4 regions of the Rhizobium sp. LjRoot30 genome follow, and region 3 is predicted to be linked to each of the others. Evidence: predicted binding sites of a transcription regulator. Region 3 holds the regulator's gene; each other region holds the start of a gene.
The links. Region 3 encodes LexA, which represses DNA repair genes until DNA is damaged. Its sites were predicted from a motif close to TGTTCNNNNTGTGTTCNG; they were not measured.

Region 1 (3,318 bases), on a different contig from region 3:
CGAGGTTCCAGATCTCGATGAAACGGTCGCCATCCTCTTCCGGCGACCCCGGAGGGCCACCCCAGATATGATCGCCGTGATCGTAGAAGATTTCGGAACAGGGACCGCAAGGGCCGGTATCGCCCATCGCCCAGAAATTGTCGCTGGTCGGGATGCGGATGATCTTTTCATCGGAAAGGCCGGCGATCTTCTTCCAGAGATCGAAGGCTTCGTCGTCGGTATGATAGACCGTCACCAGCAACCGGTCGCGCGCCAGGCCGAATTCCTTGGTGATCAGGTTCCAGGCAAGCTCGATCGCCCGCTCCTTGAAATAATCGCCGAAGGAGAAGTTGCCGAGCATTTCGAAGAAGGTGTGGTGGCGGGCGGTATAACCGACATTGTCGAGGTCGTTGTGCTTGCCGCCGGCGCGCACGCATTTCTGCGCCGTCACTGCCGTCGAATAGGGACGCTGCTCCAGACCGGTAAAGACGTTCTTGAACTGCACCATGCCGGCATTGGTGAACATCAGGGTCGGGTCGTTGCGCGGAACAAGCGGGCTCGATGCGACGACTTCGTGGCCGTTCTTCTTGTAATAGTCGAGAAAGGTCGACCGGATTTCATTCACACCGCTCATAGCACGCCCTTCATTGCTGCCGGAAAGCCGGCAAAATACCAAAATCAACGGCTTTTATCGTCCGCACCTGCCACTGTCCAGCACAAGCAAGAAAAACCGGCCGCACATCTTGCGAAATGTGCGGCCGGCGACAGAAAAGCGATATTTGCGGTCAATACCGAACCGATCAGGCCTCGGCGGCGTCGTCACCATCCGATTCCGGACCGCCATTTTGCAGGAAGCGGTCGGCGATCAGGCCGGCATTCTGCCGCAGCGCGGTCTCGATCTCGCGAGCAAGATCCGGATTGTCGCGCAGGAACGTCTTGGCGTTTTCACGGCCCTGGCCGAGGCGCTGGCTGTTGTAGGAGAACCAGGCGCCGGATTTTTCGACGATGCCGGCCTTGACGCCGAGATCGATGAGTTCGCCGGTCTTCGACACGCCTTCGCCATACATGATGTCGAATTCGACCTGCTTGAAGGGCGGCGCCATCTTGTTCTTGACGACCTTGACGCGCGTCTGGTTACCGACGACTTCGTCACGCTCCTTGACCGAGCCGATGCGACGGATATCGAGACGGACCGAGGCGTAGAATTTCAGCGCGTTGCCGCCCGTCGTCGTTTCCGGCGAACCGAACATCACACCGATCTTCATGCGGATCTGGTTGATGAAGATCACCATGGTGTTCGACTTCGAGATCGAGGCGGTGAGCTTGCGCAGCGCCTGGCTCATCAGGCGGGCTTGCAGGCCGGGCAGACTGTCGCCCATCTCGCCTTCGATTTCGGCCCGCGGCGTCAGTGCCGCCACAGAGTCGACGACCAGCACGTCGATGGCGCCGGAACGCACCAGCGTATCGGTGATTTCGAGTGCCTGCTCGCCGGTATCAGGCTGGGAAATCAGAAGGTTCTGCAGGTCGACGCCGAGCTTGCGGGCATAGACCGGGTCGAGCGCGTGTTCGGCGTCGACGAAGGCGCAGATACCGCCCTTTTTCTGGGCTTCCGCGATGGTCTGCAGCGCCAGCGTCGTCTTGCCCGAGCTTTCCGGTCCGTAAATCTCGATGATGCGGCCCTTCGGAAGACCACCGACGCCGAGCGCGATATCGAGGCTGAGAGAACCCGTGGACACGGTTTCGATCTCGATCACGTTCTCGTTGGAGCCGAGCTTCATGATCGAGCCCTTGCCGAAGGAGCGCTCGATCTGCGAGAGAGCTGCTTCCAATGCCTTGCTTTTATCCACCGATTTTTCCTCTACAAGCCGCAACATATTCTGTGACATCCGGTCCACCTTTAGGTTATTGAAGCCGTTGAGGCAACGAAGCTGCTGATGCGGATTTTGTACCTCATTTGTTCTCATATTGCAACGCCCATTCAACCCACTGATTCAAAAACCGAAATGAACGCGTGTTCTTTTTTTGTTTTCACCTTGGATAACAGAGGCTTGAAGACGGAAGCGGATGCGGACGTTTCTTCTGGAACGCAGCGAATCGGGTGTGGTCGGGTGAACTTTCCGGGGAAGCGACATGCATAAGATTCTCGTCCTCGGCGGCGCGCATATCGATCGGCGGGGCCGCATCGGCGGCGAGACCGCGCACGGCGCCAGCATTCCCGGCCACTGGTTCGAGGAGGCCGGCGGCGGCGGCTTCAATGCCGCCCGCAACCTGGCGCGGCTCGGCCTTGCGGTCAGGATGATTTCGCCGCGGGGCGGCGATGCCGATGGCCAGAGCGTTGCGGAGGCGGCGCTGGCGGCCGGCGTCGACGATCGCCCCTTCACCTTCCTCGACCGGAAAACACCGAGCTACACCGCCATCCTGGAGCGGGACGGCAATCTGTTGATCGCGCTTGCCGACATGGAGCTTTACCGGCTGTTTTCGCCGCGCCGGCTTTCCGTCCGCGCGGTGCGCGATGCCATGGCGGAGGCCGACCTGGTGCTCTGCGACGCCAACCTGCCGCAGGAAACGATCGCCACGCTTTCGGTCAAGGCACGCCATCTCGGCAAGCGGGTTGCGGCAATCGCCATCTCGCCGGCCAAGGTGCCGCGCTACCGTGAGAGCCTGGCCGAAATCGACTTCCTGTTCATGAACGAGGCGGAGGCTCAGGCGCTTGTCGGCAAACGTCCCGAAACAGCCGAGGAATGGCCCTCGTTGCTGCGTGACGCCGGGCTTTCCGGCGGCGTCGTCACCCGCGGTCGCGAGGCGGCGATCGGCTTTAGCGGCGAGCGCTCCGTTTCCCTGTTGCCACCGGCCATCGACACGGTTGCGGATGTGACCGGAGCCGGCGACTCTCTGGCGGCCGGCGTGCTTTACGGCGTCATGAACGGGTTGCCGTTCGAGGAGGCGATGCGGTTCGGCGCGGCCGCCGCGGCGATTACCGTGCAGTCGCCGCTGGCCACGGCCGAAAATCTCTCCGAAGACTTGCTCCGCGACATGCTGGCTCTTGTGCCGGCGGCGAAAATCCTGTCATGAGAAGCGCAAATACCAGACAAATGGAGGTCTCTCGATGACCAAAGCCCTCTCCCCCTCGCTGCCGATCGCCTATTCGAAGGAAGTCGCCGCCGCCAAGCAGCGCGGTGCGCCGATCGTTGCGCTCGAATCCACAATCATCACCCACGGCATGCCCTACCCCGGCAACATCGACATGGCCAACAGCGTCGAGGCGATCATTCGCGCCCAGGGCGCGGTGCCGGCGACCATCGCCGTGCTGCGCGGCACGCTGCATGTCGGCCTGGAAGC
Region 2 (3,318 bases), on a different contig from region 3:
CTGCAGGCCGCGGGTGAGGGCGACCATGTCCTCGGCCGGGTTGTCCTGCGTTGGCTGCTCGTCAGGAACGGCTGCGTTTGCGGTGTTGTTGTCGGGTGCCAGGATGGCAGGCTCTTCGACCTTCGGATCCAGTGCGGCAATTTCTACCGGCTGTGTTTCGACCGAGCTTTCTACCTTTGTCTCGATGACAGGTTCGGCTTTCGGTTGGCGGAGTGTGTCAAGACGGGCCTGCGCCACTGTCGCGAAGGCACAGGAGCCAAACTGACGCAGATGGTCTTCAAAAAGCGCTGGATTGTTCTGGTTTTCGATCGCGGCCCAATGTGCAGCCGCGTCCCGGCAGGGATCATTGACGACGGTTACCGGCGCGACGACCGGTTTCTCTTCGACCAAGACCGGCTCCTTCAAATAAATACTTACGCCGGGTAGCCGTCCGTATTCAAATGGCGTTTGCTTTCCGTCCGTCTTGGCCTGTACCGCGTCGGCCACCTTGCGGAACAAAAGGCTAAGCTCGAGGCCGGGTTGTTCAATATGGGCCAACAACGCTTCCGTATAGGGGCTGTGCTTGCCGTCGCCATCGAGCGCGGTCGTGCCTGCGGCAGCGGCATAACTCACAAGCATGCCCGGATTGGTCTCGACCTTCGCCAGGCCCCGGCTGATGGAGCGGGTGGCGTTCGTCGGTTTCATGCTGTTGGCGAAGGGATTGTCGCGGCAGGCGTCCAGAAGCACCAGCTTCAACGCCTTGGCGCCTTCGATTGCCAGCATGACATGGTCGAGGGAAACGGTTTCGAACTGGACGCGGTTGTCGGATTTCAACTTGGCATCGGTCGGTATCAGGTAATTCTTGCCGTTCATTTCCATGCCGTGACCGGCATAATAGACCACCGCCAGATCGGCCTCGCGGGCCGCATCACTGAAGTCGGCAAGGGTCTGTTCCATTGCCGCCTTGCCAAGATCCTGCTGCAGCGTCACGACAAAATCGAGCCGGACAAGCGCATCGGCCATGGCGCGGGAATCATTGGCGGGATTGGGAAGACGGGCGACCTGATTGTAGTTCGAATTGCCAATGACCAATGCCACCCGTTTTTGCGCCTGCGCGACGCCAAGTGACAGAAGCAGCCAAGCAAACACCAGAGCGGCCAATCTGACTAGATGAGACGAAGGCAATCTATGCATATCGATAACCGGCTTCGTGGTTCGTGCTCTGGCCGATCGATCGTACAGGAAGTTCGATAATCGGCAACGGCTTGATGTCAAACACGGGCGAGCAGGCGCAGATATTCGTTCGATGCAGGTTCATTCCTCTCGGTTGACGCCCAAGGGATCTTGACGGAAACGAAAGGAACATATAGTGAACATTTTAATGAAGAAGTCGCTGAAAGAACGTCTGGCGGTGCTGTCCGATGCCGCAAAATACGATGCGTCATGCGCTTCCAGCGGGACGACCAAGCGAGACTCGTCGCAGTCCGGCGGGCTCGGATCGACAGAAGGGGCGGGCATTTGCCATGCCTATGCTCCGGATGGACGATGCATTTCGCTGCTCAAGATCCTGCTGACCAATTTCTGCATCTATGACTGCGCCTACTGCATCAATCGTTCGTCCAGCAATGTCGAGCGAGCAAGGTTTTCGGTGGAGGAGGTTATTTGGCTGACGCTGGAATTCTACCGCCGCAACTATATCGAGGGGCTGTTTCTCTCGTCCGGCATCATCCGTTCTTCCGACCACACGATGGAGCAGATGGTGCGCGTGGCGCGGGAACTGCGGACGGTTCATAATTTTCGTGGCTACATTCATTTGAAGACGATCCCGGAAGCCTCGGCGCAACTGATCGAGGAAGCCGGGCTGTATGCCGACCGGCTCTCGATCAATATCGAGCTGCCGACGGATACCGGCATCACCCGGTTCGCGCCGGAAAAGCGGCCCGCCAACATCCGCCGTTCGATGGGCGAACTGCGTCTGAAGATCGAGGCCGCCGGCGAGCCGACGCTGCAGACGAAGAAACGTAAGCGTTTCGTTCCGGCCGGACAAAGCACGCAGATGATCGTCGGCGCCGACGGCGCGGACGATGCCGCCATTCTCGGCACCAGCGCCAGGCTCTACGGCAGCTACGATCTGAAACGGGTCTATTATTCCGCCTTCAGCCCGATCCCCGATTCGTCGAAGAACCTGCCGCTGATCAAGCCGCCGCTGATGCGCGAACATCGGCTGTACCAGGCGGACTGGCTGTATCGGTTCTACGGTTTCAGCGTGCCGGAGATCGTTGAAGGTCGGCCGGGCGGCATGCTGGATCTCGATCTCGATCCGAAGCTTGCCTGGGCGCTTGCGAACCGCCAGCACTTTCCCCTCGACATCAACAGAGCGGATCGCGAGATGCTGCTGCGGGTGCCGGGCTTGGGGACGAAGGCGGTAAAATCGATCCTTTCGAGCCGGCTTCACCGCCGGTTGCGGCTGGAGGATCTGAAACATCTTGGTGTTTCGATCCGCAAGGTGCAGCCGTTCGTCACCGCCGAGGGCTGGTCGCCGCGCCGACTTGCCGAGCGCGCCGACCTGCGAAGCCTGTTCGAGCCGAAACCGCAGCAATTGTCGTTGTTATGATCCATCACGCCATCGTGAGGGGCAGGGGAGATTTCGCGGAGTGGCGAAACCGGGCGCGGGCGTTCCTGTTCGCCGGCATCGAGCCGCAGGCCATCGACTGGCAGGAAGCGTCGATGGATGCCGGGCTGTTCGGATCGGAAGAAACGCCGCTGCCGCCGCCGGCGGAAGGAGCTGCGATCCATGTGCCGGCGGCCTTCATCGACCTGGCGACGGCAGTCGTCTGTCATTCCGATCCGGCCCGTTTCGACCTTCTCTATCGTCTTCTCTGGCGGCTGGCGCGGGAACGGGCGTTGCTGCAGGTGCGGGCGGACGAAGAGGTGGCCTGGGCACGGCTGCTGGAAAAATCGGTGCGCCGCGATAGCCACAAGATGACGGCCTTCGTGCGATTTCGCGAAATCGCATCGGCTGTGACGGCGCGACGCAGCTTTGTCGCATGGTTCGAGCCGGATCATCATATCGTCGCCCGCACGGCACCGTTCTTCCAGCGCCGTTTCAACGACATGGACTGGGTCATTGCCACGCCGCGGGGCACAGCCGCGTGGGACGGAACTCATCTGACGCTCTCCGACGAACCGGCGGAAAAGCCCGATATCAGCGACGATGCCGACGAACTCTGGCGGATCTATTATGCCAACATCTTCAATCCGGCACGGTTGAAGGTGAAGGCGATGCAGGCCGAGATGCCGAAGAAATACTGGAAGAACCTGCCGGAGGCAGACCTCATC
Region 3 (3,318 bases):
ACGGGCAATATCGAAGGAAACGACCGAGGCGCTGCGGCTGTCGGGTCTGGCGCATATCATTGCCATTTCGGGGCTGAACATGGCGCTTGCTGCCGGTATCTTTTTTGTCGGTGTTCGGGCCGGGCTCAGCGTTTTCACCGGGTTCGCCCAGGCGTATCCGGTGAAGAAGATTGCCGCATTCGGTGCGTTGGTAACGGCGTTCGCCTATTACCTCATTTCCGGTTTTGCCGTTTCGGCCGAGCGGGCCTTCCTGATGATGGCGATCATGCTGATTGCGGTGTTCTTCGATCGCCCTTCGATCAGCCTGCGCAATGTCGCGCTGTCGGCCATCGTCATTATCGCCATGTCGCCCTCGGAAGTGATGGGCGCAAGTTTCCAGATGTCTTTTGCAGCAACGCTGGCTCTGGTGGCGGGGTATGCTTTGTGGAAGGAGCGGCCGGCGACCGAACATGCCTCCGCAATCCCCGGCCTACGAGCGGCGGTATGGGTGTTTCGCTTTTTCGGCGGAGTTTTCTTTACCTCGCTGATCGGTGGCCTGGCGACGGCGATCTTTTCCATCGAGCATTTTCACAAGCTCGCAACCTATGGGCTGGTCGCCAATCTTGCGGCCATGCCGATCATTTCCTTCGTTGTCATGCCGGCCGGCCTGATCGGCATGTTGCTGATGCCCTTCGGCCTCGATGCCTTTCCCCTGCAGATCATGGGAGCAGGGCTGGAATTGGTGATCGCAATAGCCCGGATGGTTTCGGGCTGGGGTGGCGAAGTGGCGTTCGGCCGCCTGCATCCCGTATTCTTTCCCTTGTCGGTCGCCGGCTTTCTGGTCATGACGTTGCTGCAGACGCGGCTTCGCCATCTCGGCGGCCTCCTGATCCTGGCGGGCGCGCTTGCAGCTTTCATGGCCGATGGCCGCGGTACGGCCGATCTCATCGTCGCAGAGGATGGACGCCTTGCCTCCGCCCGTCTTGACGGGACGTGGAGCGTCAATCGCGATCGCCCACCCGATTTTATCTTTGCGCAATGGCAACGCGCTCTCGCGATCGGCGAGCCAAGGGATCCGCAGCAGCTCGAAAACACCGCAAAACCGATGGAGAAGGATGGAAAGAGAAAACGCCTGACAGCCGAGGAAGTGAAGCAGGCACGAACCGCCATGCACAAGGCGCTGGCGGAAAGCGAGGAGGGACGTTTTGCCTGTGCAGCAAAACTGTGGTGTGTCCTGCGTCTCGGCGAACGCAGGATTGCCCTGGTCGATGATCCTGCATATGCCGGCGCCGCATGTGATGCGGCAACGCTTGTCATCGTCTCGGCACGGCTCCGTTTCGAAGCCTGCCGCTCCGGGGCATTGCTGATCACGTCGACCACGTTGAGACGCACCGGCGCACTGGAAATCAGCCTGCCTGAGAACCCCGCCGAGCAACCCCGCCTGGCCCCGGCCTTTGAGAACGCCGAACGCCCCTGGATGCGTCACCGCAGTTACGATTGGCGCAGCGGTGAATTCAATGCGGCTTTGCCTGCCTCGATTGCCGCATTGATCGTTCAGTGATAGCGGCGGATGAGACCGACCAGCTTTCCCTGTACCTTGACGCGATCGGACGAGAAGATACGGGTTTCATAAGCCGGGTTGGCCGCTTCGAGCGCAATGGAGGCGCCCTTGCGGCGAAAACGCTTTAGCGTCGCCTCTTCGTCATCCACCAGGGCCACGACGATATCGCCGGGCGTCGCGCTGTTGACGTTGCGGATGATGACGGTGTCGCCGTCGAGAATGCCGGCCTCGATCATCGAGTCGCCCTTGACCTCAAGGGCATAATGCTGGCCGGAACTGATCATTTCCGCCGGAACGACGATTTCGTGCGTGTTGTTCTGGATCGCGGAAATCGGCACGCCGGCGGCGATGCGTCCCATCACCGGCACGGAAACGGAATGAGGATTGCTGTCTGCCGCCGATTTGACAGGCTTGGAGGGGACTGCGGCGACAGGCTGCGGCTTGCCGAGACTGCCTTCGATGACGCTTGGCGAAAAGCCGCGCCGCGGCTGCGGGGCAGGGGAATAGGCCTCCGGCAATTTGATGACCTCAAGCGCCCGCGCCCGGTTGGGCAGGCGGCGGATGAAGCCGCGCTCTTCCAGGGCGGTGATCAGGCGGTGGATGCCTGATTTCGATGCCAGTTCAAGGGCATCCTTCATCTCGTCGAAAGAGGGCGGCACACCCGATTCCTTCATGCGCTCATGGATGAAAAGCAGAAGTTCCTGTTGCTTGCGTGTCAGCATCGTTTCCATCCCCAGAATCGCGAAACAAATCCAGAACAGACACTATCTGTTCGGCATGTGTTCTGCAAGTCCCCAATTTTGATGGATAATAAGGGAGGCGGAGCCTGTCAGTCCCCCTCGGGCAGGGTAGATGGTGCCGGCTCGATCGTCTCGTTATCAAGGTTCACCAGCCACGCCAGACGTGTCTGGTAGCGGACGATCACCTTGTATTCGGGGCCGAGTACGTCGCGCGCGGCATCTCGAAACGGCACCTCTTTCAGCGCCGGCGGAAGCAGGTCCGAAATGGAGGCGACCTTGTATTGTGCGTCGGAAGGAAGATCGACCACGACCCAGACTTCCGCGACCTTTTTATGCGCGTCTATGTCGATGCGCAGAATTTCGATGGGGGTGGGTGTCGCCCACTCGACGATCCTGCGCGAAAGCTTCGCCTGGACGCCGGCTTCCATGAAGCGGAAATAGGTCGCAGTGAAGAGTTGCGAGAAGACGATGGCGAGGAAGGCTGCGATCGTGACAAAACCCAGCGTAAATTTGATGCGTCGCGTGCCTGCCCTGAACAGCAGATCACGCGGACCGAGGACCAGATAGACGATACAGGCGGACAGAATGATCGCACCGAAATTCGTGGCGAAAAGCAGCAGCGCCTCGTAGCAGCGCGAGAGCTGGCCGAAATAGAGCAATATGCCTGCCGCGGCCAAGGGCGGAACAAGCGAGACTCCGATAGCCGCACCCGGTATAAGGCTCGCCTCGGATTTGCGGATCTGGACGTAAGCGCCGGCGATACCCGCGGCAAGCGCGATGACGAGATCCTCGGCCCCGGGGTCTGTTCGGCTGATGACCTCGCTGGGAATTACTATTCCCCTCGGCACATCGGTCAGCCAGACGAGCAGCCAGGCAAGGAGCACGCTCAAGCCTGCTGCCAGCCAGACGGTCAAAAGCAGTTTGCTGGCGCGTCCGACCCATCCCATCACGATCGAGGATGCTATTCCGAGGATCGGGGTCATCAGCGGGGCCACCAGCATGGCTGCGATGATCACGGCGCCGGAATTGCGCAGGAGC
Region 4 (3,318 bases), on a different contig from region 3:
GAGAACAGGTGCCTTTCCCGCCATCCGCAGCGCTGCCCGGCACGCCTCCAAAAATTCAGCCGCCGCCTGCGGCGCCAATTCCACGGCAAAACGCCGGAAGGCTGCCGGCAGCAGCGCCCCGCCGGACCACGGCGACGCCTCCAGCGGCCAGAAGAAATCCCACCACGCCACCGTCTTCGCCGCTTCCCCGCCCCTCAACCCGTACCAGGCAACCCTGCCAGCCGCCTGGACAACGCGCGGATGAAAAAACCACGGCAGCAACGGCACGGTCAGAGGCAGGCGGCGACGTTTCGGCATATCCGGCAGGTCCGAACCGGCATCGGCGTGATCGGCGGCGATGACGATGCCGCGTCCCGCCATATCCAGCCAGGCCCAGGCATATTCATGCAGTTCCGCCCGCTCGCGGGCGAGCGCCAGCCCATCCTCCGGCGCGGAAAAACGCAGGAGGTGGCGCTGCACATGCGCCGAAGGCACCTTCATCAACTGCAGTTCGACGGAAAGGATCAGCCCCGTCAGGCCGTATCCGCCCAGCGTCGCGGCAAACAGCGCTGCATTGTCCTGACGCGAGCAGGTCAGCACCTCGCCCGAACTTCTAATCAGCCGCAAAGACCGAACATGTTCCGAAAACCGGCCGCGCTGCAGCGCATTCCGCCCGGCAGGATCGGCAGCAGCCATCCCGCCGATGCTTGCCGCAGCGCTGCCTGTCGTGACGGGCAGGAAGAACCGCTGCACCGCCGCCTTGCCGACAATGGCCCGCAACGTCACCCCGGCCTCGCAATCGATGACGCCGGTGCCCGGATCGAAGGAGAGGATGCGGTTGCGCGACCGCATGTCGATCAGCATGCCGCCACCGCGGACAAGCGCCCCGCCGGAAAGGCGTCCACCGACGCCGAGAAACGGTCCGCCCAGATCGACGGCCTCGTTTTCGAAACGATCGGCAGAAACGGTTTGCCTGTCCGACAGATTGCGCTCGTCCGGTGCCGCCATCCCCATCAACGGCCCGCAAGCAGCCAGTTCAGCGTCGCACGCCAGTCGATCATGCGGATCGGCGTGCCGTGCGAACCCGTCTCGAACAGAGTGAAGCGAGCCGGATAGCCGGCCTTGTGCAGCCGGTCGTAGAAGGCGATCTGATCCGTTGCGGCATAAACGCTATCCTCGCTTCCGTGAAAGAATGCGATCGGCAGCTTCGCCTTGTGGAAAACGCTCTCCGTAAAATCGGGGTCGGTCGCACCGCCGAGGATCACCATGCCCGACAGCAGGCCCGCCTCCGTCTCGCGTGTCACCCCCCAACAGACGAAGCTGCCCATCGAGGCGCAGGACAGGATCACCGGTTTTCCCGGCGATTGCGCCGCTGCATAGCGGATCAGCCCGGCGACATCGGAAACGCCCGCAGCGTCGAAACTGCGCACGCTCGGCGCATAATAGACACCGCCATTTCTGACAGCCAGGTTCTTCAGCCGGTTGAAATTCCCCCCGAACCTGTAGTCGTTGGCACCCAGCCGCCGGTCGCCGCCGCGACCGTGGACGAAGATCACCGTAAAGGCGGCGTTCTGGGCCGGTCCGGCACGAAAGAGATCGAGCTTCCGCTCGCCAAGCCCCAGCGTTTCGTTGGCCTGATATTTCTTGATGCCAAGATCGACGAAACGCCGCTTCACCCGCTGCTCGGGGATCTGGTCACGCTCGTAGATGTCGCGCATTTTCTGGTAGTCGATGCGCTGGAAATCGCCGTTGTCGCGGCCTTCCAGCACCGTCTGGGCGGAAAACAGCTCGTCCTTGAAGGGCTGCAGCGCTTTCGCGCCCGCCGCGGCCGGCGAAAAAAACGCGGCCAGAAGCGCCGTCAAAGCAAGAATCCGGAAATGAGTTGTGGACATGTGCCGCCCCGTTCCTTTGCACTGCGGTTCTGCCTTGCCATCCCCGGCTCCGCAAAGCAATCCTGATGCCAAAGTTTGCCGCTGATTTGCCGGGCATCGCGCTTTTGCAGGGTTTCCGGCATAATCCCGGTGATTCGCGGCCTGACGAACAAAGCAGGTACAAATGCGTTGGCCGTCCGAGCGCCGCGTTCTCCCAGCGCCGGCCCGATCGGCCTTGAAGGATAAGATCTGAAGAATTCGATGGATAACAACGATCTCTTTTCCGCAGTCCCGGCGCCGCCGCAGCCGGAACCGCAGGCCATGGCGCCCGCCGCCAAGCCCGCAACACGCAGCCCGGCGCCCCCGGCAACCTCCAGCGACACCTACGACGCCTCGGCGATCCGGGTGCTCGAAGGGCTGGAGCCGGTGCGCATGCGTCCCGGTATGTACATCGGCGGCACCGACGAAAAGGCGCTGCACCATCTCTTTGCCGAAGTCATCGACAACTCGATGGACGAGGCGGTCGCCGGCCATGCCAACTTCATCGAAGTGCACATGGACACGCAGGGCTTCCTGACCGTCACCGACAACGGCCGCGGTATCCCGGTGGAAAACCACCCGCAGGTTCCCGGCAAGTCGACGCTCGAAGTGATCATGACCAAGCTGCACGCCGGCGGCAAGTTCGACGGCAAGGCCTACGAGACTTCAGGCGGCCTGCACGGCGTCGGCGTTTCGGTCGTCAATGCCCTCTCCGATCTTCTCGAAGTCGAGGTGGCGAGAAATCGCAAGCTCTATCGCCAGCGCTTTTCGCGTGGCCTGCCACAGGGCGGTCTGGAGGAGCTGGGCGACGTCCACAATCGGCGCGGCACCCGCGTGCGCTTCCATCCGGACCCGCAGATCTTCGGCGACCACGTCCGTTTCGATCCGGGCCGCATCTTCCGCATGGCGCGGTCGAAAGCCTATCTGTTCGGCGGCGTCGAGATCCGCTGGAGTTGCGATCCCGGCGTCCTGCCGGAAGGTTCGGAATATCCCGAAAAGGCCGTCTTCCATTTCCCCGGCGGCCTGAAGGACTACCTGCAGGCGACGCTCGGCAAGGAATTCACCGTCACCCGCGAAATCTTTTCCGGCCGCACGGAAAAGACCGGCGGCCACGGCGCGATGGAATGGGCCGTCACCTGGTATGGCGGCGACCAGCAGATCCATTCCTACTGCAACACCATCCCGACGCCCGAAGGCGGCACGCATGAGGCCGGCCTGCGCATCGCGCTCACCAAGGGCCTGAAAAACTACGCCGAGTTGACGCAGAACAAGCGCGCCGCCATCGTCACCACCGACGACGTGATGATTTCGGCCGTCGGCATGCTCTCCGTCTTCATCCGCGAACCGGAATTCGTCGGCCAGACCAAGGACAAGCTCGCCACAGTCGAAGCCCAGCGCATCGTCGAGAACGCGTTGCGCGACCCCTTCG

Region 1: recA (recombinase RecA) is a predicted target of LexA. The motif match lies at 1,992-2,009, and genes of this name have one in related genera.
Region 2: ACSQ3I_RS19005 (putative DNA modification/repair radical SAM protein) is a predicted target of LexA. The motif match lies at 1,338-1,355, and genes of this name have one in related genera.
Region 4: parE (DNA topoisomerase IV subunit B) is a predicted target of LexA. The motif match lies at 2,016-2,033, and genes of this name have one in related genera.

The regions. Positions count from the first base shown of each region.
Region 1 is NZ_CAXUSG020000016.1:21,427-24,744, reverse strand. Features, by position in the region: gene alaS (alanine--tRNA ligase) at 1-613, opposite strand, end outside; gene recA (recombinase RecA) at 780-1,865, opposite strand; gene ACSQ3I_RS23835 (carbohydrate kinase family protein) at 2,110-3,051, shown strand; gene ACSQ3I_RS23830 (pseudouridine-5'-phosphate glycosidase) at 3,086-3,318, shown strand, end outside.
Region 2 is NZ_CAXUSG020000009.1:199,427-202,744, forward strand. Features, by position in the region: gene ACSQ3I_RS19000 (caspase family protein) at 1-1,077, opposite strand, end outside; gene ACSQ3I_RS19005 (putative DNA modification/repair radical SAM protein) at 1,361-2,593, shown strand; gene ACSQ3I_RS19010 (UdgX family uracil-DNA binding protein) at 2,593-3,318, shown strand, end outside.
Region 3 is NZ_CAXUSG020000005.1:280,509-283,826, forward strand. Features, by position in the region: gene ACSQ3I_RS13200 (ComEC/Rec2 family competence protein) at 1-1,540, shown strand, start outside; gene lexA (transcriptional repressor LexA) at 1,534-2,262, opposite strand; gene ACSQ3I_RS13210 (DUF389 domain-containing protein) at 2,370-3,318, opposite strand, start outside.
Region 4 is NZ_CAXUSG020000013.1:50,891-54,208, reverse strand. Features, by position in the region: gene ACSQ3I_RS22200 (FAD-binding oxidoreductase) at 1-993, opposite strand, end outside; gene ACSQ3I_RS22195 (alpha/beta hydrolase) at 993-1,871, opposite strand; gene parE (DNA topoisomerase IV subunit B) at 2,112-3,318, shown strand, end outside.